DNA from 2 places in the Kosakonia sp. Marseille-Q7440 genome. Region 1 is predicted to be linked to the other one. Evidence: predicted binding sites of a transcription regulator. Region 1 holds the regulator's gene; the other holds the start of a gene.
What was found. The regulator sigma-54, encoded in region 1, starts transcription at its own class of promoters, with help from an activator protein. The targets are predictions, from matches to a motif close to GTTGGCACANNTTTCGCTNT.
Positions count from the first base shown of each region.

Region 1 (12,305 bases):
CCACGATTTTGCCTGCTATCAAAACACCACGCGGCTCGCCCGCGCGCGCGGCCTGAAGGTCTGTACCCATCTGATTGCTGGCCTGCCGGGCGAGCGGCTACCGGATTGCATGGCGACGCTTGAGCGCGTGGTCGAAACCGGCGTCGACGGCATCAAGCTGCACCCGCTGCATATTGTGAAAGGCAGCATTATGGCAAAGGCCTGGGAAGCGGGGCGCCTGAACGCCATCGGGCTTGAAGAGTACACCGTCATTGCTGGCGAGATGATCCGCCACACGCCGCCAGAGGTAATCTACCACCGTGTTTCTGCCAGCGCGCGTCGTCCTACTCTGCTGGCGCCGCTGTGGTGCGAAAACCGCTGGACCGGCATGGTCGAAATTAATACCTACCTTAATGCACACGGCGGCCAGGGTTCGGCGCTCGGTCGCTGCTGGACGCCGCCCGCCTGAACCTGGGTCAACCACACATTATTGCCGCATTTTTCGCACAAGCTTCAACGCCTTGCTCAGAATTGAGTATTATTGAGCGGACTTGTTTAAGGAAAACGCTATGAAGCAAATCCGTTTACTGGCGCAATATTACGTCGACCTGATGATGAAGCTGGGTCTGGTGCGCTTTTCCATGCTGTTGGCGCTGGCGCTGGTGGTGCTGGCCATCGTGGTGCAAATGGCGGTCACGATGGTATTGCAGGGGCAGGTTGAGCGTATTGACGTGATCCGCTCTATCTTCTTTGGTCTGCTGATCACCCCCTGGGCGGTCTACTTTTTATCGGTGGTGGTTGAGCAACTTGAGGAGTCACGCCAGCGCTTATCGCGGCTGGTGGAGAAGCTGGAAGAGATGCGCGAGCGCGATCTTAAGCTCAACGTGAAGCTTAAAGACAACATCATGCAGCTTAACCAGGAGATCAGCGATCGCGAAAAAGCCGAGGCGGAACGACAGGCAACCTTTGAGCGGCTAAAGATTGAGATGCAGGAGCGTGAGCAGACGCAGATCCAGCTTGAACAGCAATCCTCTTTTTTGCGCTCCTTCCTTGATGCTTCCCCCGACCTTGTCTTCTATCGCAATGAAGATAAAGAGTTTTCTGGCTGCAACCGCGCTATGGAACTGCTCACTGGTAAAAGCGAGAAGCAGCTGATTCACCTCAAACCGCAGGATGTCTACTCGCCGGAGGCGGCGCAAAAAGTGATTGAGACTGACGAGAAAGTGTTTCGTCACAATGTCTCGCTCACCTATGAACAGTGGCTGGATTATCCCGACGGGCGCAAAGCCTGCTTCGAAATCCGCAAAGTTCCCTATTATGACCGCGTTGGTAAACGCCACGGGCTGATGGGCTTCGGGCGCGATATTACCGAGCGTAAGCGCTATCAGGATGCGCTGGAGCGCGCCAGCCGCGACAAGACCACCTTTATCTCTACCATCAGCCACGAACTGCGCACGCCGCTTAACGGCATTGTCGGTTTGAGCCGCATTCTGCTGGATACCGATCTTGCGCCGGAACAGGAGAAGTACCTCAAAACGATCCATGTCTCTGCGGTGACGCTGGGCAATATCTTCAACGATATTATCGACATGGATAAGATGGAGCGGCGCAAAGTGCAGCTCGATAACCAGCCGCTCGACTTCACCAGCTTCCTGGCGGATCTGGAGAACCTCTCCGGGTTGCAGGCGCATCAAAAAGGGCTGCGTTTCGAACTCGAGCCGACGCTGCCGCTGCCGCACCAGGTGATCACCGACGGCACCCGTTTGCGGCAGATCCTCTGGAACCTGATCAGCAACGCCGTGAAATTTACCCGCGAAGGGCAGGTGACGGTGCGCGTGCGCTACGACGAAGGTGAGATTCTGCATTTTGAAGTGCAGGACTCCGGGATCGGTATTCCGCGCGATGAGCAGGACAAAATCTTCGCCATGTATTACCAGGTGAAAGATAGCCATGGCGGCAAACCGGCCACCGGTACCGGCATCGGGCTTGCTGTCTCGCGTCGTCTGGCGAAAAGCATGGGCGGCGATATCACCGTCAGCAGCCAGCCTGGCAGCGGTTCGCTCTTTACGTTGACCGTCCATGCCCCTGCGGTGGCGGAAGAGGTCGACGACGCCTTCGAAGAGGATGAGATGCCCTTACCGGCGCTGCATGTGCTGCTGGTAGAAGATATCGAACTCAACGTGATCGTCGCGCGCTCGGTGCTGGAGAAACTCGGCAACAGCGTCGATGTGGCGATGACCGGCGGTGCCGCGCTGGAGATGTTCGCCCCGGGCGAATATGACCTGGTACTGCTTGATATTCAGCTGCCGGATATGACCGGGCTGGATATCTCGCGCGCGCTGACCAGCCGCTATTCGCGCGACGAACTGCCGCCGCTGGTGGCGCTGACCGCAAACGTGCTGAAAGATAAGCAGGAGTATCTGGATGCCGGCATGGATGATGTCTTAAGCAAACCGCTGGCGGTGCCAGCATTAACGGCGATGATCAAGAAGTTTTGGGACGCCGGAGATGAGGAGGAGGAACAGGTGGCAACGATAGACAACGACAAAGCGCAAACTCTGCTGGATACCGCCATGCTTGAGCAGTACCTCGAGCTGGTTGGGCCGAAGCTGATTACCGATGGGCTGGCGGTGTTTGAGAAGATGATGCCAGGCTACCTGAGCGTGCTGGAGTCGAACCTCACCGCGCGCGACCAGAAAGGGATTGTTGAAGAGGGGCACAAAATTAAGGGTGCTGCTGGATCCGTCGGCTTGCGCCATCTGCAGCAGTTAGGCCAGCAGATCCAGTCCCCGGATCTTCCCGCCTGGTGGGATAATGTCGGCGAATGGGTGGAAGAGATGAAGCAGGAGTGGCGCAATGATGTCGCGGTGCTCAAAGCCTGGGTGGCAGACGCTGCAAAAAAATGACCCCGGATTAACCGGGGTGCGCGAATACTGCGCCAACACCAGGGAAACCGTGGCTGCGCCGTAATTTTTGGTTTTAATTGCAAGGGCGCAGTCTATTAAAATTCGACCACACGCACATAAGATAGCAAATCTTAAATGATTTGTTACAGCAATCAGTGAAATGTGTGAAGCAAGGCTCCCTTATCAAAATTTTTAGTTATTGACCGCAATTCGCAGAAAGGATGTTTGGCATGAAAAGAGTCGGCGTTGTTCTTAGTGGGTCTGGCGTGTATGACGGTTCCGAGATCCACGAAGCGGTAATTACCCTGCTGGCGCTTGCCCGCAACGGCGCAGAGGCCGTCTGTTTTGCGCCCGATAAAGCGCAGAGTGATGTCATCAACCACCTCACCGGCGAAAGTAGGGCGGAAAGCCGTAACGTGCTGGTTGAAGCTGCCCGCATTACCCGCGGCAAGATCGCGCCGCTGGCGCAGGCATCGGTAAACGATCTGGATGCGCTGATTGTCCCCGGCGGCTTTGGCGCGGCGAAAAACCTCAGCAGCTTTGCCAGCCTCGGCGGCGACTGCGCGGTGGATAACGATCTGAAAAGCCTCGCGCTGGCGATGCACCAGGCTGGAAAACCGCTCGGTTTTATGTGCATTGCACCGGCGATGCTGCCGAAAATTTTCGACTTCCCGCTGCGTCTCACTATTGGAACCGATGTCGATACCGCCGAAGTTTTGGAAGAGATGGGCGCGGAGCACGTGCCGTGTCCGGTGGACGATATTGTTGTCGATGAAGAGAACAAAGTGGTGACCACACCGGCTTATATGCTGGCGGAAGATATTGCCCAGGCGGCAACAGGGATTGAGAAGCTGGTGACGCGCGTGCTGGTATTGTGCGAATGAAGCGAGGCGGACGCGGTACGCTGAAGACCGTGCTGAAACGTCTTCTTCTGCGTGTTCTGTTAGTGCTGGTGGCCTTCTGGGGCGGCGGTATTCTGCTGTTCAGCTTCTTGCCAGTGCCGTTTTCCGCGGTGATGGTCGAGCGGCAGCTGAGTGCGTGGCTGAGCGGGGACTTTAGCTATGTCGCCCACTCCGACTGGGTCAGCATGGATGAGATCTCGCCGTGGATGGCGCTGGCGGTGGTTGCCGCTGAAGATCAGCGCTTTCCCGATCACTGGGGATTAGATGTGGAAGCCATCGAAAAAGCGCTTTCGCATAATGAAAAGCATGAGAACCGCATTCGCGGCGCTTCGACCCTGTCGCAACAGACGGTGAAAAACCTCTTTTTGTGGGACGGTAAAAGCTGGCTGCGAAAGGGGCTGGAAGCGGGGCTGACGGTAACGACGGAAGCGGTGTGGACGAAACGGCGCATCCTGACGGTCTACCTGAATATTGCGGAGTTTGGTGACGGCATATTTGGTGTGGAAGAGGCGTCGCAGCGCTATTTTCATAAACCCGCGAGCCGGCTGACGATGTCGGAAGCCGCGCTGCTGGCGGCGGTGCTGCCGAACCCGATTCGTTATAAAGCGGCAGCGCCTTCAGGTTATGTGCGTAACCGTCAGGCGTGGATCATGCGCCAGATGCAGCAGCTCGGTGGCGAAGGCTTTTTGCAGAGTAACAACCTGCACTGATTACTCTTCGTCGAACCCGGCGATAAACAGCGCCACCACCGCGGCCAGCGCTTCCTCTTCCTGGGGGCCGCTGGCTTCGACTTCAATCTGTCGGCCTTTGGCGGAATCCAGCATCAGCAGAGCGATCACGCTGCTGGCTTCCGCTTCGGTTCCCTCTTCGTTACGCAGCAGCACTTCCGCGTCAAAGCCCTGTACCAGTTCAAACAGTTTCATCGCCGGGCGCGCGTGCATGCCCAGCTTATTGGTGATCTCAACGGTTTGTTTTACGGTCATGTTTTGCGTTTTTCCAGCGTACGGTGACGGGACTGCACGTTTTTGCCGCGCGAGCGGAAGTAGTCCGCCAGCTGTTCGGCGATATAGACAGAGCGGTGTTTACCCCCGGTACAGCCGATGGCCACCGTCAGGTAGCTACGGTTGTTGGTCTCCAGCATCGGCAACCACAGCTCGAGGTAACTGCGCGTCTGATAGATAAAGTTATGCACTTCGGTGTGCCTGTCGAGGAACGCGGCAACGGGCTTATCGAGGCCGGTCATCGGACGCAGCTTCGGATCCCAGTGCGGGTTCGGCAGGAAGCGCACGTCAAAGACGTAATCAGCATCGATAGGGATGCCGTGCTTGAAGCCGAAGGATTCGAAGACCATGGTCAGTTCGCGCTCGCGTTTGCCTAAAAGGCGAGTGCGCAGCATCTCCGCCAGCTCATGCACTGACATCTCTGAGGTATCAACAATCAGATCGGCACGCGAACGCAGCGGCTCAAGCAGATTGCTCTCTTCATCGATGGCGCTCTCCAGCGACAGGTTTTTGCTTGAGAGCGGGTGCAGGCGACGCGTGTCGCTGTAGCGGCGAATCAGGGTGTTGCGATCCGCATCTAAAAAGAGCAACTGCGGCGAAAACGCCTCCGGCAGATTGCTCATCGCCTGCTCAAAGATCTCCGGCGACTCCGGCATATTGCGCACATCGATACTGACGGCGGCAGAGATCTGGCGATCGGCGAGGGTTTGCGCCAGTTCCGGCAACAGCACAACCGGCAGGTTATCAACACAGTAGAAACCCATATCTTCCAGTGCGCGTAGCGCCACGGATTTCCCTGAACCCGAACGACCACTGACGATCATCAGGACCATGGGTCATTTCTCCTCAGAACGACTGACAAGTAGAGTCTTACCCGGTTACGCATCGCCGCGCTCGCCTTCTGTCTGCGTGATGATCTCATACAGCTCTTCATCACTCTGCGCGCCGCGCAGGCGTCGACAAATGGTTTTATCCGCCAGCCGTTTGGCGACCAGCGAAAGGGTATGCAGATGCGTTTTGGTCTGATCTGCCGGCACCAGCAGGGCAAAGAGCAGATCGACGGGTTGATTATCGATAGCGTCGAAGGCAATAGGCGTTTCGAGTTGCACAAACACGCCGACGGCGCGCAGTGTATCTTCCTCGAGCTTGCCGTGAGGAATGGCGATACCGTTACCAATGCCGGTACTGCCCATCTTTTCACGCGTAAGAACCGCCTCGAAGACCACCTGCGGCGGCAGGCCTAACTGTTTCGCCGCCAGCTCGCTGATAATTTCCAGCGCGCGTTTTTTACTCTGGCAGTGAACGCCGCTACGGGTGCATTCCTGGTTAAGTACTGTGCTCAGTTGAAGAGCCGAATCGTTATTCATCATAATTTCACCTAAGCGACGCCGGAGCCAGCACCCAACCGGGTTGCGGTCGGGTGCAACGCGCCAGACGGACGCCCGGACAATTAGTGTTGTTTCAGTTTATCTTTATGCTTCGTGAGCTGCCGCGCCAGTTTATCAATTAAACCGTCAATAGCAGCATACATATCTTGTCCTTCCGCACTGGCATGCAGCTCGCCTCCATTCACATGCAGCGTGGCATCTGAAATGTGCGTCACCTTTTCCACTTTCAACACAACATAAACCTGATTAATCCTGTCGAAATAGTGCTCCAGCTTGGCAAATTTGCTGTTTACAAACTCGCGCAGGGCATCGGTAATCTCAACGTTTTGTCCGGTGATGTTTAGCTGCATAGTGTCTTCCTTATCGGTTGGGTCACACCAGCTGTTTACGCTGGTTAGACGGCGGAATGGATAAAGATTCTCGATACTTCGCAACGGTTCGCCGCGCGACCATGATCCCCTGATCGGAGAGCAGCGTCGTCAGCTTACTGTCGCTCAGCGGTTTTGCAGGGTTTTCCGCGGCGATCAACTTCTTCACCAGTGCGCGAATGGCCGTGGAGGAGGCTTCGCCGCCGCCTTCGGTATTCACGTGGCTGGAGAAGAAATACTTCAGTTCAAAAATGCCGCGAGGACTGTGCAGGTACTTCTGGGTGGTCACACGAGAGATGGTCGACTCGTGCATCTCGACGGCCTGGGCGATATCCGCCAGCACCATCGGTTTCATAAACTCTTCGCCCTGCTCAAAGAACGCCTGCTGCTGCTCGACGATGCAGCGGCTGACGCGCAGCAGCGTGTCATTGCGGCTCTCCAGGCTTTTGATCAACCACTTCGCTTCCTGCAAATTACTGCGAATGAACTGCGTATCGGCGTCATTACGCCCGCCGCTGCCCATCGCTGCATACTGCTGGTTGATCTTAAGACGCGGAATGCTGTCGGCGTTAAGCTCCACCGTCCAGCGCCCGTTGTGCTTGCGCACCAGCACATCGGGGATCACATACTCTGGCTCGCTGGTCTGGATCGACTGACCGGGGCGCGGATCGAGGGACTGGATCAGAGTGACAGCCTCTTTCAGCACATCCTCTTTCAGGCGCGTCACGCGCATCAACGAGCGAAAGTCGTGATTGGCCAGCAGATCGAGATGATCGCAGATAATCAGTCGGGCCTCTTCACACCATGGCGTCGCTTTCGCGAACTGGGAGAGCTGAACCAGCAGGCAGTCGCGCAGATCGCGCGCCGCTACGCCAACGGGATCGAAACGCTGAACGCGCTTTAGCACCGCTTCGACTTCATCCATGCCGATCTCGTCATTTCCCATGCTCTCGAGGATCTCCTCCAGCGTCACGGTGAGATAACCGGTTTCGTCCACGGCATCAACGATCGACGTCGCAATGGCGCGATCCGTATCGGAGAAGGGCGTCAACTCAACCTGCCACATCAGGTAATCCTGCAGCGACTGGGTGGTTTCGCCCTGGTAGATCGGCAGTTCATCATCAATGTAATCGTTACTGCTGCCTGATGGGGTGCCCGCGGTGTAGATCTCATCCCAGCTGGCATCGAGCGGCAGTTCGTCGGGCATCTCTTTCTGTTCAAGCGCATCTGCGGTGTCCAGGCCATCTTTTTCCTGAACCTGTTCGCTATCCACTTCTTCGTGAAGATCGGTTTGTTCCAGCAGTGGATTGCTCTCCAGCGCCTGCTGAAGTTCCTGCTGAAGTTCCAACGTGGACAACTGCAAAAGGCGAATGGCCTGTTGCAGTTGCGGCGTCATGGCTAGCTGTTGGCTAAGCCGTAGTTGCAAACCTTGCTTCATATTCAGAGCAGCACTCTCCGACAAAAAATGTCAATAAACCTTACCCTATCAGAGTCTGAAGTCTTCCCCAAGATATACGCGCTTAACATGTTCGTCTTCAAGGATTTGCTGCGGCGTGCCGTGGGCGATGAGATGTCCCTGGCTGACAATATAGGCGCGCTCACACACGGCCAGCGTTTCGCGCACATTGTGGTCGGTAATCAGCACCCCAAGCCCGCTGTCGCGCAGATGCTCGATAATGCGTTTGATGTCGATAACCGAGATCGGGTCAACGCCCGCAAAGGGTTCATCGAGCAGGATAAATTTCGGGTTTGCCGCCAGCGCGCGGGCAATCTCGACGCGGCGACGTTCACCGCCGGAGAGCGCCTGGCCCATGCTGTCGCGCAGGTGATCGATGTGGAACTCTTCCATCAGCTCATTGGCGCGATCTTCTCGCTGTTCCGCGGTGAGATCGTCACGAATTTGCAGCACTGCCATCAGGTTGTCGTAAACGCTGAGGCGGCGGAAGATGGAGGCTTCCTGCGGTAAATAGCCGATGCCGCGGCGCGCGCGCGCATGCAGCGGCAGCAGGCTGATATCTTCATCATCAATAATGATGTTGCCGGCATCGCGCGCAACAATCCCGACCACCATATAGAAGGTGGTGGTTTTCCCTGCGCCGTTAGGGCCAAGCAAGCCGACGATTTCACCGGAATTAACGGTCAGACTGACGTCTTCGACCACGCGACGGCCTTTGTAAGCCTTGGCGAGATTCTTTGCAGTTAATGTTGCCATAACGGATTAATTACTCTTCTTTTGCGCCGGGGCCGGGGCGGATTTATTGCTCTTGTCCTGCAACTGCGACGGTACCAGCACGGTAGTTACGCGCTTGCCTTTGTCGCTGAACGCTTGCATCTTCTGCTCTTTCACCAGGTAGGTGATTTTGTCGCCAGCAATATTGCTGTCTAACTGCTCGAGATAGGCGTTACCGGTCAGGATGACGAAATCTTTTTCCAGTTCGTAGTGCATCTGCGAAGCGTGGCCTTTCACCGGCTTGCCGTTGTCCTGCATCTGGTAGAAGGTGGCCGGATTACCGTAACCGTCGATAATCTCTCTGCCCTGCTGGCCGCCCGGACGGGTGACCACCACCTTATCGGCGTTGATCTTAATGGTCCCCTGCGTCACGACGACATTGCCGGTGAAGGTGACAACATTCCCCTGCATATCCAGCGACTGCTGATCGGAGTCGATGTGGATCGGCTGTTCGGTATCCCCGGTCACAGCGAGCGCCGGAAGCGCGGCAGCGAAGAGCGTACCCGCCAGGAGAAGATTAAGGCTGCGTTTGTTTGTTTTGAATTTCATAGGAGCTTCTAACCTTTTCAATCAGCTCGGCGTTTTTGCTGCGTAAATTGCCGCGCATTTTCAGGCCGGTGGAATTAAATGTTGTTCCGTATAACGTAACCTGATCGTCTGAGAAAACATCCTGGGTGACCAGGTTGATCCGGGCGTTATCCGTGGTGATTTTGCGTAATTGTGCGTCCGCAGTCAGTGCGTTAACTTCGACATGTCCATAGAGGTAAAGCATTTTGTCGTCGGTGAGCTTTGCTTTATCCGACTTGATAGACCAGGTCGGTACTTTGTTCTCATCGAAGGTGGTTAACACCGGTTTGGCAAACCAGCTAATACTATCGGCAGAGTAGTACTCCACATTCTGCGCGATCAGGCGATAGTTCAGCGCGCCTTCCGGGCTGTAAACGACAGTATCCGTATGTTGGCTTTTATAAGTCGGATCTGAACTGTTTGCGGCGCTCTGTTCCGGCGCATCCTGAGTGGTGAAGTTAATACCAATCAGAACCAGTGCGACCAGCGCCAGCAGAATAATGACCCAACGTCTGGTTTTACTCATATTGATTGCCCTTTGGCTTCATCCAGCTTGCCCTGTGCCAGCAGCAGTAAGTCACACACTTCACGCACCGCACCGCGACCGCCGTTAATCCGCGTTACGTAATCGGCGCGCGCGCTGAGCAGCGGGTGTGCATCGGCAACGGCAACGCTCAGGCCAATCTCCGCCATTACCGGCCAGTCGATCAAATCGTCGCCGATATAGGCAACCTGATCGGCGGTCAAATCGAGGCGGGCAAGTAGCTCCCGGTAGGCGATCATTTTGTCGGATTGCCCCTGGTAGAGATGTGTGATGCCCAGCGTTTCACAGCGATCTTCTACCAGTTTAGCGTTACGCCCGGTAATGATCGCCATCTCAATACCGGAGGTGAGGGCGCTGCGAATGCCGTAACCGTCACGGACATTGAACGCTTTTAGCTCTTCGCCATTATTGCCCATATAGATGAGCCCATCGGACAGCACGCCATCCACATCGAGGATCAGCAGGCGAATCTTCGCGGCTTTCTCCATGACTTGCGTGCTTACCGGCCCATAGCAGGTGGCAAGCGACGCGCCAGCATTACTCATTCTTATGTCCTTCTTTACACCACGCCCGCGCGCAGTAAGTCATGCATATGTAACACACCCAGTAACTGCTCACCATCGGCAACCAGTACGCAGGTAATGTGACGGGATTGCATCAGGTTCAGGGCATCGACCGCCAGCGTATTGGGACGTACGCGCACGCCGCCTGGCGTCATCACATCGGCGATGCCGAGGCTGCGCACATCGGCACCCATATCAAACACCCGACGCAGGTCACCATCGGTAAAGATACCCTCGATCTTCATCAGATCGTCGCAGATCACCGTCATGCCTAAATTCTTACGCGTGATCTCCAGTAACGCATCACGCAGGCTGGCCTCTTTGCTGACGTGCGGGATCTCATCCCCGGTGTGCATGATGTCATTCACTCGCAGCAGCAGTTTACGGCCCAGCGCGCCGCCCGGATGGGAGAGGGCAAAATCTTCGGCGGTAAAGCCGCGCGCTTTCAGCAGCGCCACGGCCAGCGCGTCGCCCATTACCAGCGCCGCGGTGGTGCTGGAGGTTGGTGCCAGGCCCAGCGGACAGGCCTCTTTCGGCACTTTTACGCATAAATGAATATCCGCCGCGCGCGCCATGCTGCTCTCAGGGCGGCTGGTCATGCAAATCAGCGCGACCTTGAGGCGCTTGAGCACCGGGATCAGCGCGAGGATCTCGTTGGACTCACCGGAGTTCGACAGCGCAATCACGACATCCTGCGGGCTGACCATACCCAAATCGCCGTGCGCGGCTTCACCGGGGTGGACGAAAAACGCGGGCGTGCCGGTGCTGGCAAAGGTCGCCGCCATTTTCCGGCCGATGTGGCCCGATTTGCCCATGCCCATCACCACGACTTTGCCAGCACAATAAGCGATGCTTTCGCATGCGCGGGTGAAATCTTCATTAATGTACTGATCCAGCTGTGCGAGGCCTTCACGTTCAATCGCCAGAACTTCTTTGCCGGCTTGTTGAAAGTCAAAACCCGGCTGCAAATCTATTTGCGACATAGTGCGTATCCGATTATCCCGTCAAAAGCGGCGACAGCCAGTAGAGCATCGCCAGCCATATGATAAATCCACCGAACAACAGCCCCCCGATGCCACGGCCGATCTGCTTGCGTCGCCAGCAGATAAGCGCGAAAAGGGCGCTGACCAGCACCATTACCCCGTAGTCGCGTGTGAACGCCATCGGGTTAAAGCTGCCTGGCGCAATCAGTGCCGGCAAGCCAAGCACGATCGCGATATTAAAAATGTTGGAGCCGATAAGGTTGCCGATGGCGATATCGTCTTCCCCTTTGCGCGCGCCGGCGATGGCGGTGGCAAGCTCAGGAAGGCCGGTACCGATGGCGATAACCGTCAGGCCGATAGTCAGTTCGCTAATGGCGAAGAAGTTCGCCACCACGGTGGCGTTATCCACCACCATGCGTGTCGCCATCGGCATGATAATCAGCGCCACGCCCAGCCAGAGGCAGGCAACCGACACACTTCCTTCTCGCGGCAGCTCGGCCAGCTGCTCGCGCGTCAGGCTATCATTACCCTGGCGTTCGGCCAGACGGGCGATTTTAACAATGAACACCAGCCATAGCACGGCTAATAACAGTAAAAAGATGCCGTCTACGGGCGTAAGCTGCCCATCATACAGCACGACGCCCGCCAGCAGGCTAGCTACTAAGGTTAACGGCAATTCACGGCGCAGAATATCGGAATGCACGGTAAAAGGGTGTAATAGCGCAGCAACGCCGAGGATCAGCAGGATATTGGTGATGTTCGATCCGATGGCGGTGCCAATAGCGAGATCGAGCTGGCCATGCAGCGAGGCGGCAACAGAGGTGATGATCTCCGGCAACGAGGTGCCAATACTGACCACCGTCATACCAATAAT
Region 1 is NZ_CBCPLT010000002.1:647,763-660,067, forward strand. Features, by position in the region: gene ACWPW2_RS16970 (TIGR01212 family radical SAM protein) at 1-448, shown strand, start outside; gene arcB (aerobic respiration two-component sensor histidine kinase ArcB) at 549-2,885, shown strand; gene elbB (isoprenoid biosynthesis glyoxalase ElbB) at 3,116-3,769, shown strand; gene mtgA (monofunctional biosynthetic peptidoglycan transglycosylase) at 3,766-4,497, shown strand; gene npr (PTS phosphocarrier protein NPr) at 4,498-4,770, opposite strand; gene rapZ (RNase adapter RapZ) at 4,767-5,621, opposite strand; gene ptsN (PTS IIA-like nitrogen regulatory protein PtsN) at 5,667-6,158, opposite strand; gene hpf (ribosome hibernation promoting factor) at 6,239-6,526, opposite strand; gene rpoN (RNA polymerase factor sigma-54) at 6,549-7,982, opposite strand; gene lptB (LPS export ABC transporter ATP-binding protein) at 8,031-8,756, opposite strand; gene lptA (lipopolysaccharide ABC transporter substrate-binding protein LptA) at 8,763-9,323, opposite strand; gene lptC (LPS export ABC transporter periplasmic protein LptC) at 9,292-9,867, opposite strand; gene kdsC (3-deoxy-manno-octulosonate-8-phosphatase KdsC) at 9,864-10,430, opposite strand; gene kdsD (arabinose-5-phosphate isomerase KdsD) at 10,445-11,431, opposite strand; gene ACWPW2_RS17040 (calcium/sodium antiporter) at 11,445-12,305, opposite strand, start outside.

Region 2 (12,305 bases), on a different contig from region 1:
TTGTTTACGGCCGTCGATTTCGCGGAAGATTACTTTCGGACGGGAAACCGCCATTTCGAAACCTTCACGACGCATGTTCTCGATCAGAACAGAGAGGTGCAGCTCACCACGACCAGAAACACGGAACGCATCCGCATCCTGAGTCTCTTCAACGCGCAGCGCAACGTTGTGCACCAGCTCTTTGTTCAGGCGGTCAAGGATCTGACGAGAGGTAACATATTTACCCTCTTTGCCACAGAACGGAGAGGTGTTGACGTTGAAGAACATGGTTACGGTCGGCTCATCAACGGAGAGCGCCGGCAGCGCTTCAACACTCTGCGGATCGCAGATGGTGTCGGAGATGTTCAGCTCGCCCAGACCGGTGATCGCAATGATGTCACCCGCTTCAGCCACGTCACTCTCGATACGCTCCAGCCCCAGGTGAGTCAGCACTTTGCCAACTTTACCGTTACGGGTTTTGCCTTCGCTATCGATGATAGTGACCTGCTGGTTCGGCTTCACTTTACCGCGCTTGATACGGCCGATGCCGATTACGCCAACGTAGTTGTTGTAATCGAGCTGGGAAACCTGCATCTGCAGCGTGCCGTCGAGATCGACGTTCGGTGCCGGTACATGTTCAACAATCGCCTGGTACAGCGGGGTCATGTCTTCAGCCATGTTTTCGTGGTCCAGACCCGCGATACCGTTCAGCGCAGAAGCGTAAACGATCGGGAAGTCCAGCTGTTCGTCGGTCGCGTCAAGGTTAACGAACAGGTCGAAGACCTGATCAACAACCCAGTCCGGACGCGCGCCAGGACGGTCAACTTTGTTGATTACCACGATAGGTTTCAGACCATGGGCAAATGCTTTTTTGGTCACGAAGCGCGTTTGCGGCATCGGGCCGTCAAATGCGTCAACCACCAGCAGCACGGAATCGACCATGGACATTACACGCTCAACTTCACCACCGAAGTCGGCGTGCCCTGGGGTATCAACGATGTTGATACGATAATCATTCCATTTGATAGCGGTGTTTTTAGCGAGGATGGTAATCCCACGCTCTTTCTCCAAATCGTTGGAGTCCATCACACGCTCTTGAGTTTCAGCACGTTCGTCGAACGTACCGGATTGCTGCAGCAGCTTGTCAACCAGGGTCGTTTTACCATGGTCAACGTGAGCAATGATGGCGATGTTACGCAGATTTTCGATCACAACTTTGCCTCAGGCATTAGAAATAGCGCGTTATTGTACACGTATTAATCGAAGGACTAAACAGGATCACAAACATACCCTGCAAACAAGTATTGCAGAGTTGCTTTGTGATCGCTTTCACGGAGCGTTAAAAGGGGCAAATAACGAAAATTGCACCAATATGGTGCCCTATGTTTCCATAAAAGCACTATATTGGTGCAAGGTAACCATCATGGTGCAGCCCTTTTGCACTATGCCGAGCATGATAACGCCTTTTTGGGGTGATTTAAAAGTTGGCATAGATTTCGCTTATCCATTGTACGGCAACTACGCCAGATTTACGTAGTAATTAGAAGACCTCGTTACCACGACGACAATGACAATCCCGGGAGAGTTTAAGTATGTCCGCTGAACACGTTTTGACGATGCTGAATGAGCACGAAGTGAAGTTTGTCGATCTGCGCTTCACAGATACCAAAGGTAAAGAACAGCACGTCACTATCCCAGCCCATCAGGTAAACGCTGACTTCTTCGAAGAAGGCAAAATGTTTGATGGTTCTTCGATTGGTGGCTGGAAAGGCATCAACGAATCCGACATGGTGCTGATGCCGGACGCCACTACCGCTGTCATTGACCCGTTCTACGAAGAGTCTACGCTGATTATTCGCTGCGATATCCTCGAGCCAGGCACCATGCAGGGCTACGATCGCGATCCGCGCTCCATCGCCAAACGCGCTGAAGAGTACCTGCGCTCCACCGGTCTGGCAGACACCGTGCTGTTCGGGCCAGAGCCGGAATTCTTCCTGTTTGACGACGTGCGTTTCGGCAGCTCCATTTCCGGTTCCAGCGTTGCTATCGACGATATCGAAGGCGCATGGAACACCACCACCAAATATGAAGGTGGTAACAAAGGTCACCGTCCGGCTGTGAAAGGCGGTTACTTCCCGGTTCCGCCGGTAGACTCCTCTCAGGATCTGCGTTCCACCATGTGTCTGGTGATGGAAGAGATGGGCCTGGTCGTCGAAGCGCATCACCACGAAGTGGCGACTGCGGGTCAGAACGAAGTGGCAACCCGCTTCAACACCATGACCAAAAAAGCGGACGAAATTCAGATTTACAAATATGTGGTACATAACGTTGCGCACCGCTTCGGTAAAACTGCGACCTTTATGCCGAAACCGATGTTCGGTGATAACGGTTCCGGTATGCACTGCCACATGTCTCTCTCCAAGAACGGCACCAACCTGTTCTCTGGCGACAAATACGCTGGCCTGTCTGAAATGGCGCTGTACTACATCGGCGGCGTAATCAAACACGCTAAAGCGATCAACGCCCTCTCTAACCCGACCACCAACTCCTACAAGCGTCTGGTCCCGGGTTACGAAGCACCGGTTATGCTGGCCTACTCTGCCCGTAACCGTTCTGCCTCTATCCGTATTCCGGTTGTTGCTTCTCCGAAAGCGCGTCGTATCGAAGTGCGCTTCCCGGATCCGGCTGCGAACCCGTACCTGTGCTTTGCCGCGCTGCTGATGGCGGGTCTGGATGGCATTAAGAACAAAATCCACCCGGGCGAAGCAATGGACAAAAACCTGTACGACCTGCCGCCGGAAGAGGCGAAAGAGATCCCGCAGGTTGCAGGCTCCCTGGAAGAAGCGCTTAACGCGCTGGACGCTGACCGCGAGTTCCTGACCGCTGGCGGCGTATTCACCGACGACGCTATCGACGCTTACATTGCGCTGCGCATTGAAGAGAATGACCGCGTTCGCATGACGCCGCACCCGGTAGAGTTCGAACTCTATTACAGCGTTTAATTACGTTATTAATACTCGGCCGATTTCTCGTCGCAGTCAGTTGGCGGCGAGAAATCAGCCAGAGGATTTTTAGTTGCCGTGGAAACTTTGGCCCATCACACGATGGGCTTTTTTCGCCGACAACAACCTGATCTCACGCGCTTTTTCTTTCTATAACGCTATACTGCACAAAATTGGTGCATATCTCCGGGAGACTGCTACATGGCAAGCGGCGCGCTGCCCGATGCTGGGCAGATCCTCAACTCTTTGATCAACAGCATCCTGCTGGTTGATGACGACCTGGCGGTACATTACGCCAACCCCGCGGCACAACAGCTGCTGGCGCAAAGCTCGCGCAAACTGTTCGGCACCCCGCTGCCGGAACTGTTGAGCTACTTCTCCCTCAATATCGACCTGATGCGTGAAAGTTTGCATGCAGGCCAGGGATTTACCGATAACGAAGTGACGCTGGTCATCGACGGACGCTCGCATATTCTCTCCCTGACAGCGCAACGTCTGCCGGACGGGCTGGTACTGCTGGAAATGGCGCCGATGGATAACCAGCGCCGTTTAAGCCAGGAGCAGCTTCAGCATGCGCAGCAGGTTGCGGCGCGCGATCTGGTGCGCGGCCTGGCTCATGAAATTAAAAACCCTTTGGGTGGCCTGCGCGGCGCGGCACAGCTTTTAAGTAAGGCCCTGCCCGACCCGTCGCTGCTGGAATACACCAAAGTGATCATTGAGCAGGCCGACCGCCTGCGCAATCTGGTCGATCGCCTGTTAGGGCCGCAGCAGCCGGGTATGCACGTTACCGAAAGCATCCATAAAGTGGCTGAACGCGTGGTGAATCTGGTGTCGATGGAGCTGCCGGCTAACGTCACGTTAATTCGCGATTACGATCCCAGTTTGCCGGAGCTGGCGCATGATCCTGACCAGATTGAGCAAGTTTTACTCAATATCGTGCGCAATGCGCTTCAGGCATTAGGACCGGAGGGCGGCGAAATTATTCTGCGTACGCGCACCGCGTTCCAGTTAACGCTGCACGGCGTACGTTATCGCCTGGCAGCGAGAATCGATGTGCAGGATAACGGCCCGGGTATACCGCAGCATCTGCAAGACACGCTCTTTTACCCAATGGTGAGCGGCCGCGAAGGCGGCACCGGGCTTGGCTTATCGATTGCACGCAGCCTGATTGATCAACACTCAGGCAAAATTGAATTTACCAGTTGGCCAGGCCATACCGAGTTCTCGGTATTCCTGCCTATTCGGAAGTAGAGGTGTTTATGCAACGAGGGATAGTCTGGATCGTGGATGACGATAGCTCCATCCGTTGGGTGCTTGAACGCGCGCTCACCGGGGCAGGCTTGAGTTGTACAACGTTTGAAAGTGCCAATGAAGTGCTTGATGCGCTGACCACCAAAACGCCGGATGTTCTGCTTTCGGATATTCGCATGCCCGGCATGGACGGGCTGGCGCTGTTAAAACAGATTAAGCAGCGTCATCCGATGCTTCCGGTCATCATTATGACCGCACACTCGGATCTGGATGCGGCGGTAAGCGCTTATCAGCAGGGAGCATTCGACTACCTGCCTAAACCGTTCGATATTGATGAAGCGGTGGCGCTGGTTGAACGCGCTATCAGCCACTATCAGGAGCAGCAGCAGCCGCGCAATGTGCAGGCTCTCGGCCCGACCACCGATATCATCGGCGAAGCGCCAGCGATGCAGGATGTGTTCCGCATTATTGGCCGTCTGTCGCGCTCATCAATCAGCGTATTGATTAACGGCGAGTCCGGCACCGGGAAAGAGCTGGTTGCCCATGCGCTGCATCGCCACAGCCCGCGCGTTAAAGCGCCGTTTATCGCGCTCAATATGGCGGCAATCCCGAAAGATTTGATTGAATCGGAGCTGTTTGGCCACGAGAAAGGGGCCTTTACCGGTGCCAACACCATTCGTCAGGGGCGTTTTGAGCAGGCCGATGGCGGCACGCTGTTTCTTGATGAGATTGGCGATATGCCGCTCGATGTGCAGACGCGTTTGCTGCGCGTGCTTGCCGATGGGCAGTTTTACCGCGTGGGCGGCTATGCGCCGGTGAAAGTCGATGTGCGTATTATTGCGGCGACGCACCAGAACCTGGAGCTGCGCGTGCAGGAGGGGAAATTCAGGGAGGATTTGTTCCACCGCCTGAATGTTATCCGCGTGCATCTGCCGCCGCTGCGCGAACGCCGGGAAGATATTCCGCGTCTGGCGCGCCACTTCTTACAGGACGCGGCCCGCGAACTGGGTGTGGAAGCGAAGCTACTGCATCCGGAAACCGAAGCGGCATTGACCCGTCTGGCATGGCCGGGCAACGTGCGCCAACTGGAGAACACCTGTCGCTGGTTAACGGTAATGGCAGCAGGCCAGGAAGTGCTGATTCAGGATCTGCCCAGTGAACTGTTTGAAGCTACCGCGCCGGACAGCCCGTCGCAGAGTTTGCCGGACAGCTGGGCGACGCTGCTCGCACAGTGGGCCGATCGCGCGCTGCGTTCCGGTCATCAAAACCTGCTCTCTGAAGCGCAGCCGGAGATGGAGCGCACCCTGCTGACCACCGCGCTGCGCCACACTCAGGGGCATAAGCAGGAAGCGGCACGCCTGCTCGGCTGGGGGCGCAATACCCTTACGCGTAAGTTAAAAGAGCTGGGAATGGAGTAAACGTAAAGCGCGATCCGCCCGCGAAAAGTGCTGCTATTTTGTGCTTTACTGTTAGCCGCAGTGCAGTATGATCTTGCGCGTTCAGGGGGGGTTATCATGCTGGAATCGTTCATTCATCTGGTTACGGCTGGCGCCTCTGCCAGCCATACGCCACAAACGGCTGTCGCAGCGCTGCTTTGTGCAACGCTGGTCGGGCTGTTTAGCTAACGGTTTAACAGGCCTGGTGCTTTTGCAGGCCTGTTAAATCACCCGTGAGAACTGCTGTAGCCGCGCTTTCTGGCGCAGATAGACATCGAAGCACATGCAGATGTTGCGAATCAACAGACGCCCTTTCGCCGTTACCTGAAGCCCCTGCTCACCCCTCTCCACCAGCCCATCTTTAATCAATGGCGCAAGCAGTTGCAGATCTTCTGCAAAGTAGTCGCGGAAATCGAGATCCCACGCGCGCTCAATGTCGCTGAACGAAAGACGGAAATTACAGATAAGCCCCTTGATCACATCCCGGCGAATGCAGTCATCGCGGGTTAGCGCAATACCGCGCCACAGCGCATTTCCCTGCTCATCAACCTGCTGGTAGTAGTGTTTGAGTTCTTTCTGGTTTTGCGCGTAGCTGTCGCCAATCATGCTGATGGCAGAGACGCCAAGCCCCAGCAGATCGCTGTCGCCCTGGGTGGTGTAACCCTGGAAGTTGCGGTGCAGCACGCCGTTGCGCTGGGCGATCGCCAGCTCATCATCCGGACGGGCAAAGTGATCCATGCCGATAAACTGATACCCGGATGTAGTCAGCGACGAGATGGTCTGCTGCAGGATATCGAGCTTCTGCTGCGCCGAAGGCAGATCCGCATCTTTAATTTTACGCTGGGCGGCAAAGAGCGTCGGCAGATGCGCATAGTTGAAGACACTTAAGCGATCGGGGCTGAGTTCGGCGACGCGTTGCAGCGTATAGGCGAAACTCTCCGGCGTCTGTTTGGGCAGGCCGTAGATCAGGTCAATATTGGTCGAGGTAAAGCCGATGTCGCGCGCGTGGTTAAGCAGAGCAAAGATAAAGGTTTCATCCTGTTCGCGGTTAACCAGCCGCTGCACCTCTTTATTAAAATCCTGCACGCCCATGCTGAGGCGGTTAAACCCTTCCCCGCGCAGATGGTCGAGCACATCGAGTTCAATTTCGCGCGGATCGACCTCGATGGAGATCTCCGCATCGGTATCAAAGGCGAAGTTGCCGCGCAGCAGCGCCATCAGGCGGCTGATCTGTGCTTTGTTGAGATAGGTTGGCGTACCGCCGCCCCAGTGCAGCTGGCTGACGTGACGGCCTTTAAACAGCGGCACGCGGTGGATAATCTCCTGCTCCAGCGCATCGAGGTATTGATCGGCTTTATGCTGCTGGCGGGTGACGATTTTATTGCAGCCGCAGAAGTAGCAGAGCTTGTGGCAAAACGGGATATGAACGTAGAGCGAAAGCGGACGTTCAGGATAACGCGCCACGGCGCGGTGAAAATCCGCTTCGCCGAAGGCGTCAGAAAACTCAAGCGCGGTGGGATAGGACGTATAACGCGGCCCGGAATAGTTATATTTCTGGATCAGGGCCAGATCCCAGTCGATGACGTGCTCAGACATTGCTTACTCCTTCCGATGACGCCGCTGGCGATACCGGCGGCCTGGGCCGATCCCTTTTTGGGGTATCAGCCGGTTGCGCAGCCACTGTTTGCGCCGCGACAACCGCTGTAGTTTAACGAATAACCACACCAGATAACATATAACCGGAAGGGTTATAAGCAGGACGGGAAGCCCCATAAGAAAGGATTAGTTGCCGCCCTTGAGCAGACGCATCATATCTTCCTTACGCTCCTCTTCCTCTTCTTCTTCGTCATCATCGTAGGAGAGGCCGAGCTTCTGCATCAGCTCATCAATACGATCCAGTTTGGCATCAACCCATTTCTGCTCGTCGGCGCTCAGGGTTTCGCCCTCTTCAAGACGTTCAAGTAGCGCATCCAGGCGCTCATCCGTTTCCAGCATCTCTAATTCAGCCTGCGGTGAAAGCATAGGTTTCTCACTCTTCGGTTTGTGCTGCTTAGTGACTGGCGTGTCGGTAACACCCAGCGGAATCGGTGTTTTACTGCCAATACGCGGATCTTTTTGCGCTTTGCCCTTGCCGGAGCCCGACGCGTTATCGCCACCGTTCGCGCGGCTGCCTGAAGCGTTGCCGCGATGCCGTTTTTCACGCTTACGTTCGCGGCCTTCCTGGTTCAACTCTTCACGGGTTTTACGGCGCACTTTGCCGCGCGGTTGGGTAGACGGTTTTTTCATCATAGGGGTCTTAGGTGGTTTTTCATCAGTATAGAATTGCGGCGGAATCTAGCAGAAAGCAAGCAAAGAAAAAAGGCGGCAGTGTAAACTGTCGCCTTTTTTCTTGACCCTGACCCGTAAAGGGCTCTACGTTCCCTGTTTGCTGTCAACCTGCCCTGTTTTTCCATTAGCATCAACACTCCGTGTTGCGATCCCTCTCCTTGTGAACGTCTCCTGACGTGTTCCTCTGGTCTTCGCCTCCTGGCGCTCCCGACCCCTCGCTCCGTGAGTTATCCTTTCCTGTAAAGCGTCCTGCTACGGGGGTTACTTTACTTGTCTCAGAAAAAGAGACAAGTACGAATACCCTTACAAACGATAAATTAAGAGAATTCCATAAAGTTAAGTTATTGATTGTATTGTTTTTAGCTATTTTTTAACCTGCAATTACTCTGAAAGTTCGCAATGTATAACGGGCTGATTTCCTACAAAATGCATGGCAATCACGCACAAAGAGGAATGATGCGAGAAAAACAGTCTTTTACGTGGGTTCAGGTATAATCCCCGCATGCTTTAACGATGGAGACGACCGTTTTGACTAACCTGAATTACCAACAGACGCACTTTGTCACCAGTGCGCCTGATATTCGCCACTTACCCGCCGATACCGGCATCGAAGTGGCATTCGCTGGCCGCTCCAACGCCGGAAAATCGAGCGCACTCAATACGCTAACCAATCAAAAGAGCCTGGCGCGCACCTCTAAAACGCCGGGCCGTACCCAGCTAATTAACCTGTTCGAAGTCGTCGAAGGCAAACGCCTTGTCGACCTGCCCGGCTACGGTTATGCCGAAGTGCCGGAAGAGATGAAAATCAAATGGCAGCGCGCGCTGGGTGAATATCTGGAGAAACGTCAGTGCCTGAAGGGGCTGGTCGTACTGATGGATATCCGCCATCCGCTAAAAGATCTCGACCAGCAGATGATCCACTGGGCGGTAGCAAGCGAGATCCCCGTACTGGTACTGCTGACCAAAGCGGACAAGCTCGCCAGCGGCGCGCGTAAAGCGCAGGTTACGATGGTGCGGGAAGCGGCAATTGCCTTTAACGGCGATGTGCAGGTTGAAGCGTTTTCGTCGCTGAAAAAACAGGGCGTCGATAAGCTGCGCGAGAAGCTGGATAGCTGGTTCTCATCCATTGCGCCAGCAACAGAAGACGCAGGCGAATAACCCCTTCTGGCGCGGCGCCCGCTGCGCTTTATTGCTTTGTTTCGCGCAATAAAAAACGCCCCAGTCATTACTGACTGGGGCGGCTAAATATTCAGCCAAATCCGATTACGTGAAGTAAAAGGTCTGAAAGATAGAACATCTTACCTCTGTACCCTACGCGAATAACTCTACTCCCTTTTTGGATCTGGAAAAAGGACTTTTTGTAATTTCTTTTCAATTTTTACATACGGAATTCTAATGATTGTCACAAAAACGCCGCGTTATGTTGCTTAGTTACAGAAAAGTCCCTTTCCGACCGCAGGCTTAGTGCGCTTGATCCCAGTTTGGTCCGCTTCCCACTTCCACCAGCAGCGGCACATCGAGTTGGGTACTGCTCTCCATCAGTTCATGGATCTTCTTCGTTACCGCCTCGATATCATCTTTGTGCACTTCAAACACCAGTTCATCGTGTACCTGCATGATCATCCGCACGCGCGGCTTATCTTGCTGTAACCACGCATCGACGGCGATCATCGCACGTTTGATGATATCGGCTGCGGTGCCCTGCATCGGGGCGTTGATCGCCGCGCGCTCAGCACCCGCACGGCGGGCAGCGTTGCTCGCTTTGATGTCCGGCAGATAAAGGCGGCGACCATCGAGCGTTTCAACATAGCCGTTCTCTTTCGCCTGCGCGCGGGTACGCTCCATATACTCCAGCACGCCAGGATAGCGCTCGAAGTAGAGATCCATATACTTCTGCGACTCTTTGCGCGGAATATTGAGCTGGCGCGAGAGGCCAAAGGCGCTCATGCCGTAGATCAGACCAAAGTTGATCGCTTTCGCGCTGCGGCGCTGTTCATTGCTTACGCTATCCAGCGGCAGGCCAAACACTTCCGCCGCCGTTGCGCGGTGAATATCCTGACCTTCAGAAAACGCTTTCAGCAAGCCCTTATCCCGTGAGAGGTGCGCCATGATGCGCAGTTCGATCTGCGAGTAGTCCGCAGAGACGATGACGTAATCTTTCGGCGCGATAAAGGCCTGACGAATACGACGTCCCTCTTCATTACGCACAGGAATGTTTTGCAGGTTGGGATCGGTAGAAGACAAGCGCCCGGTCGCGGTCACTGCCTGGTGGTAAGAGGTATGTACGCGCCCGGTTTTCGGGTTGATCATCAGCGGCAGCTTATCGGTGTAGGTCGATTTAAGCTTCGCCAGGCCGCGATATTGCAGGATCACTTTTGGCAGCGGGTAATCCAGCGCCAGCTCTTCCAGCACCTCTTCGGATGTCGACGGCGCGCCGCCCGGGGTTTTCTTCAGCGGTTTAATGCCCTGTTTTTCAAACAGAATGGTTTGCAGCTGCTTGGTCGACGAGAGATTAAACGCTTCGCCCGCGATCTCGTGCGCTTTTTGCTCCAGCTCCGCCAGACGCAGCGTCAGCTCCTCAGAGTGCTTGTGCAGCACAGCCGGATCGATATTGACGCCGTTGCGTTCGATACGCGAAATGACCGGCACCAGCGGCATTTCAATATTCTGGAAGACATTCAGCGGGCCGGCGTGCTGTTGCAGCTCAGGCCACATCGCCAGATGGAGTTGCAGCGTGACATCAGCATCTTCCGCCGCATAATGCCCGGCCTCTTCCAGCGCAATCTGGTTGAAGGTCAGCTGGTTTTTACCTTTCCCGGCGATCTCTTCGAAGGTCACGGTTTTGTGCTTCAACCAGCGCTGAGAGAGGCTGTCCATATCATGACGGCCAACAACGCTATTGAGGATGTAGGACTCAAGCATGGTGTCGAAGGCGATACCGCGCAGTTCGATGCCATAATTTTCCAGCACGCCGCGATCGTATTTCAGGTTCTGGCCCACTTTGAGAAGCTTTTCATCTTCCAGCAGCGGTTTCAGCAGTTCCAGCGCGCGGTCACGCGGGATCTGATCCGGCGCATCAAGGTAGTCATGGGCAACCGGCACATAGGCTGCCACACCAGGTTCGATGGCAAAGGAGATGCCGACCAGATTGGCGCTGATGTTATCCAGGCTGTCCGTTTCCGTATCGAAGGCAAACAGCGCCGCGCTTTTCAGTTTGCCGATCCAGCTTTGCAACGTCTCTTCATCAAGGATGGTGACGTAGTTTTCAGCGGAGAGGATAGCCGTCGGGATATCGGGCTCCGCTTCGACCACAATCGTCTCCTGCGGCTTCGCCGCTGGCTTGCTTCCTCTCGCCTGTAGCCATTTACCGGCTTCGACATCCGCCGTCCAGCGCTTGAATTCGTAACGCTTAAAGAGCTCCATCAGCTCTTCGGTGGCCGGCTGTTGAACTTCGAGCTGTTCGCTCGTCAGCTCCAGCGGAACGTCGGTTTTGATGGTCGCCAGCTGGTAGGAGAGGTAAGCGACCTCTTTATTCTGCTCCAGCTTCGCCGCCATGGTTTTCGCACCACGGAAGCTCAGTTCGGCAATCTTCTCCGGCGCGGCATAGAGCGAGTCGAGACCACCCAGCCCTTGTAACAGCGCCTGCGCGGTTTTTTCACCCACGCCAGGTACGCCCGGGATGTTATCGGAGGAGTCGCCCATCAGCGCGAGGAAGTCGATAATCAGCTCTGGCGGCACGCCATATTTGGTAACGACCTCTTCTGGTCCCAAAATGGTGTTGGACATGGTATTGATCAGCGTGACATTCGGTGTCACCAGCTGCGCCATATCTTTGTCGCCGGTACTGATCAGCACCGGGCGCCCTTTTTTGTCCGCTTCGCATGCCAGCGTGCCAATAACGTCATCTGCTTCAACGCCCGACACCGCCAGCAGCGGCAGACCCATCGCTTTTACCATCGCATGCAGCGGCTCAATCTGCGCGCGCAGATCGTCCGGCATCGGCGGGCGGTGGGATTTGTAATGTTCGAACAGCTCATCACGGAACGTCTTACCCTTCGCATCAAACACCACTGCGACATGCGTCGGCTGATACTGCAGCAACAGGCTGCGCAGCATATTCAACACGCCGTACATTGCGCCGGTGGGTTCCCCAACGCTGTTGGTCAGAGGTGGAAACGCATGATACGCGCGATAGAGGTAAGAGGAGCCGTCAACAAGAATGAGTGGGTTTTCGGGGATCTGAACCATGATATCCATGCCTGTTTTTTCAATTTACGCTAAAGGATGCCACAGACAGGATGAAAACATG
Region 2 is NZ_CBCPLT010000004.1:78,747-91,051, forward strand. Features, by position in the region: gene typA (ribosome-dependent GTPase TypA) at 1-1,191, opposite strand, end outside; gene glnA (glutamate--ammonia ligase) at 1,572-2,981, shown strand; gene glnL (nitrogen regulation protein NR(II)) at 3,183-4,232, shown strand; gene glnG (nitrogen regulation protein NR(I)) at 4,241-5,650, shown strand; gene ACWPW2_RS22195 (YshB family small membrane protein) at 5,747-5,857, shown strand; gene hemN (oxygen-independent coproporphyrinogen III oxidase) at 5,891-7,264, opposite strand; gene yihI (Der GTPase-activating protein YihI) at 7,451-7,954, opposite strand; gene yihA (ribosome biogenesis GTP-binding protein YihA/YsxC) at 8,525-9,154, shown strand; gene ACWPW2_RS22215 (spot 42 RNA, inhibition of DNA synthesis) at 9,246-9,293, opposite strand; gene polA (DNA polymerase I) at 9,458-12,244, opposite strand.
Region 2: the regulator sigma-54 is predicted to act here: its motif matches at 1,463-1,482, upstream of glnA (glutamate--ammonia ligase).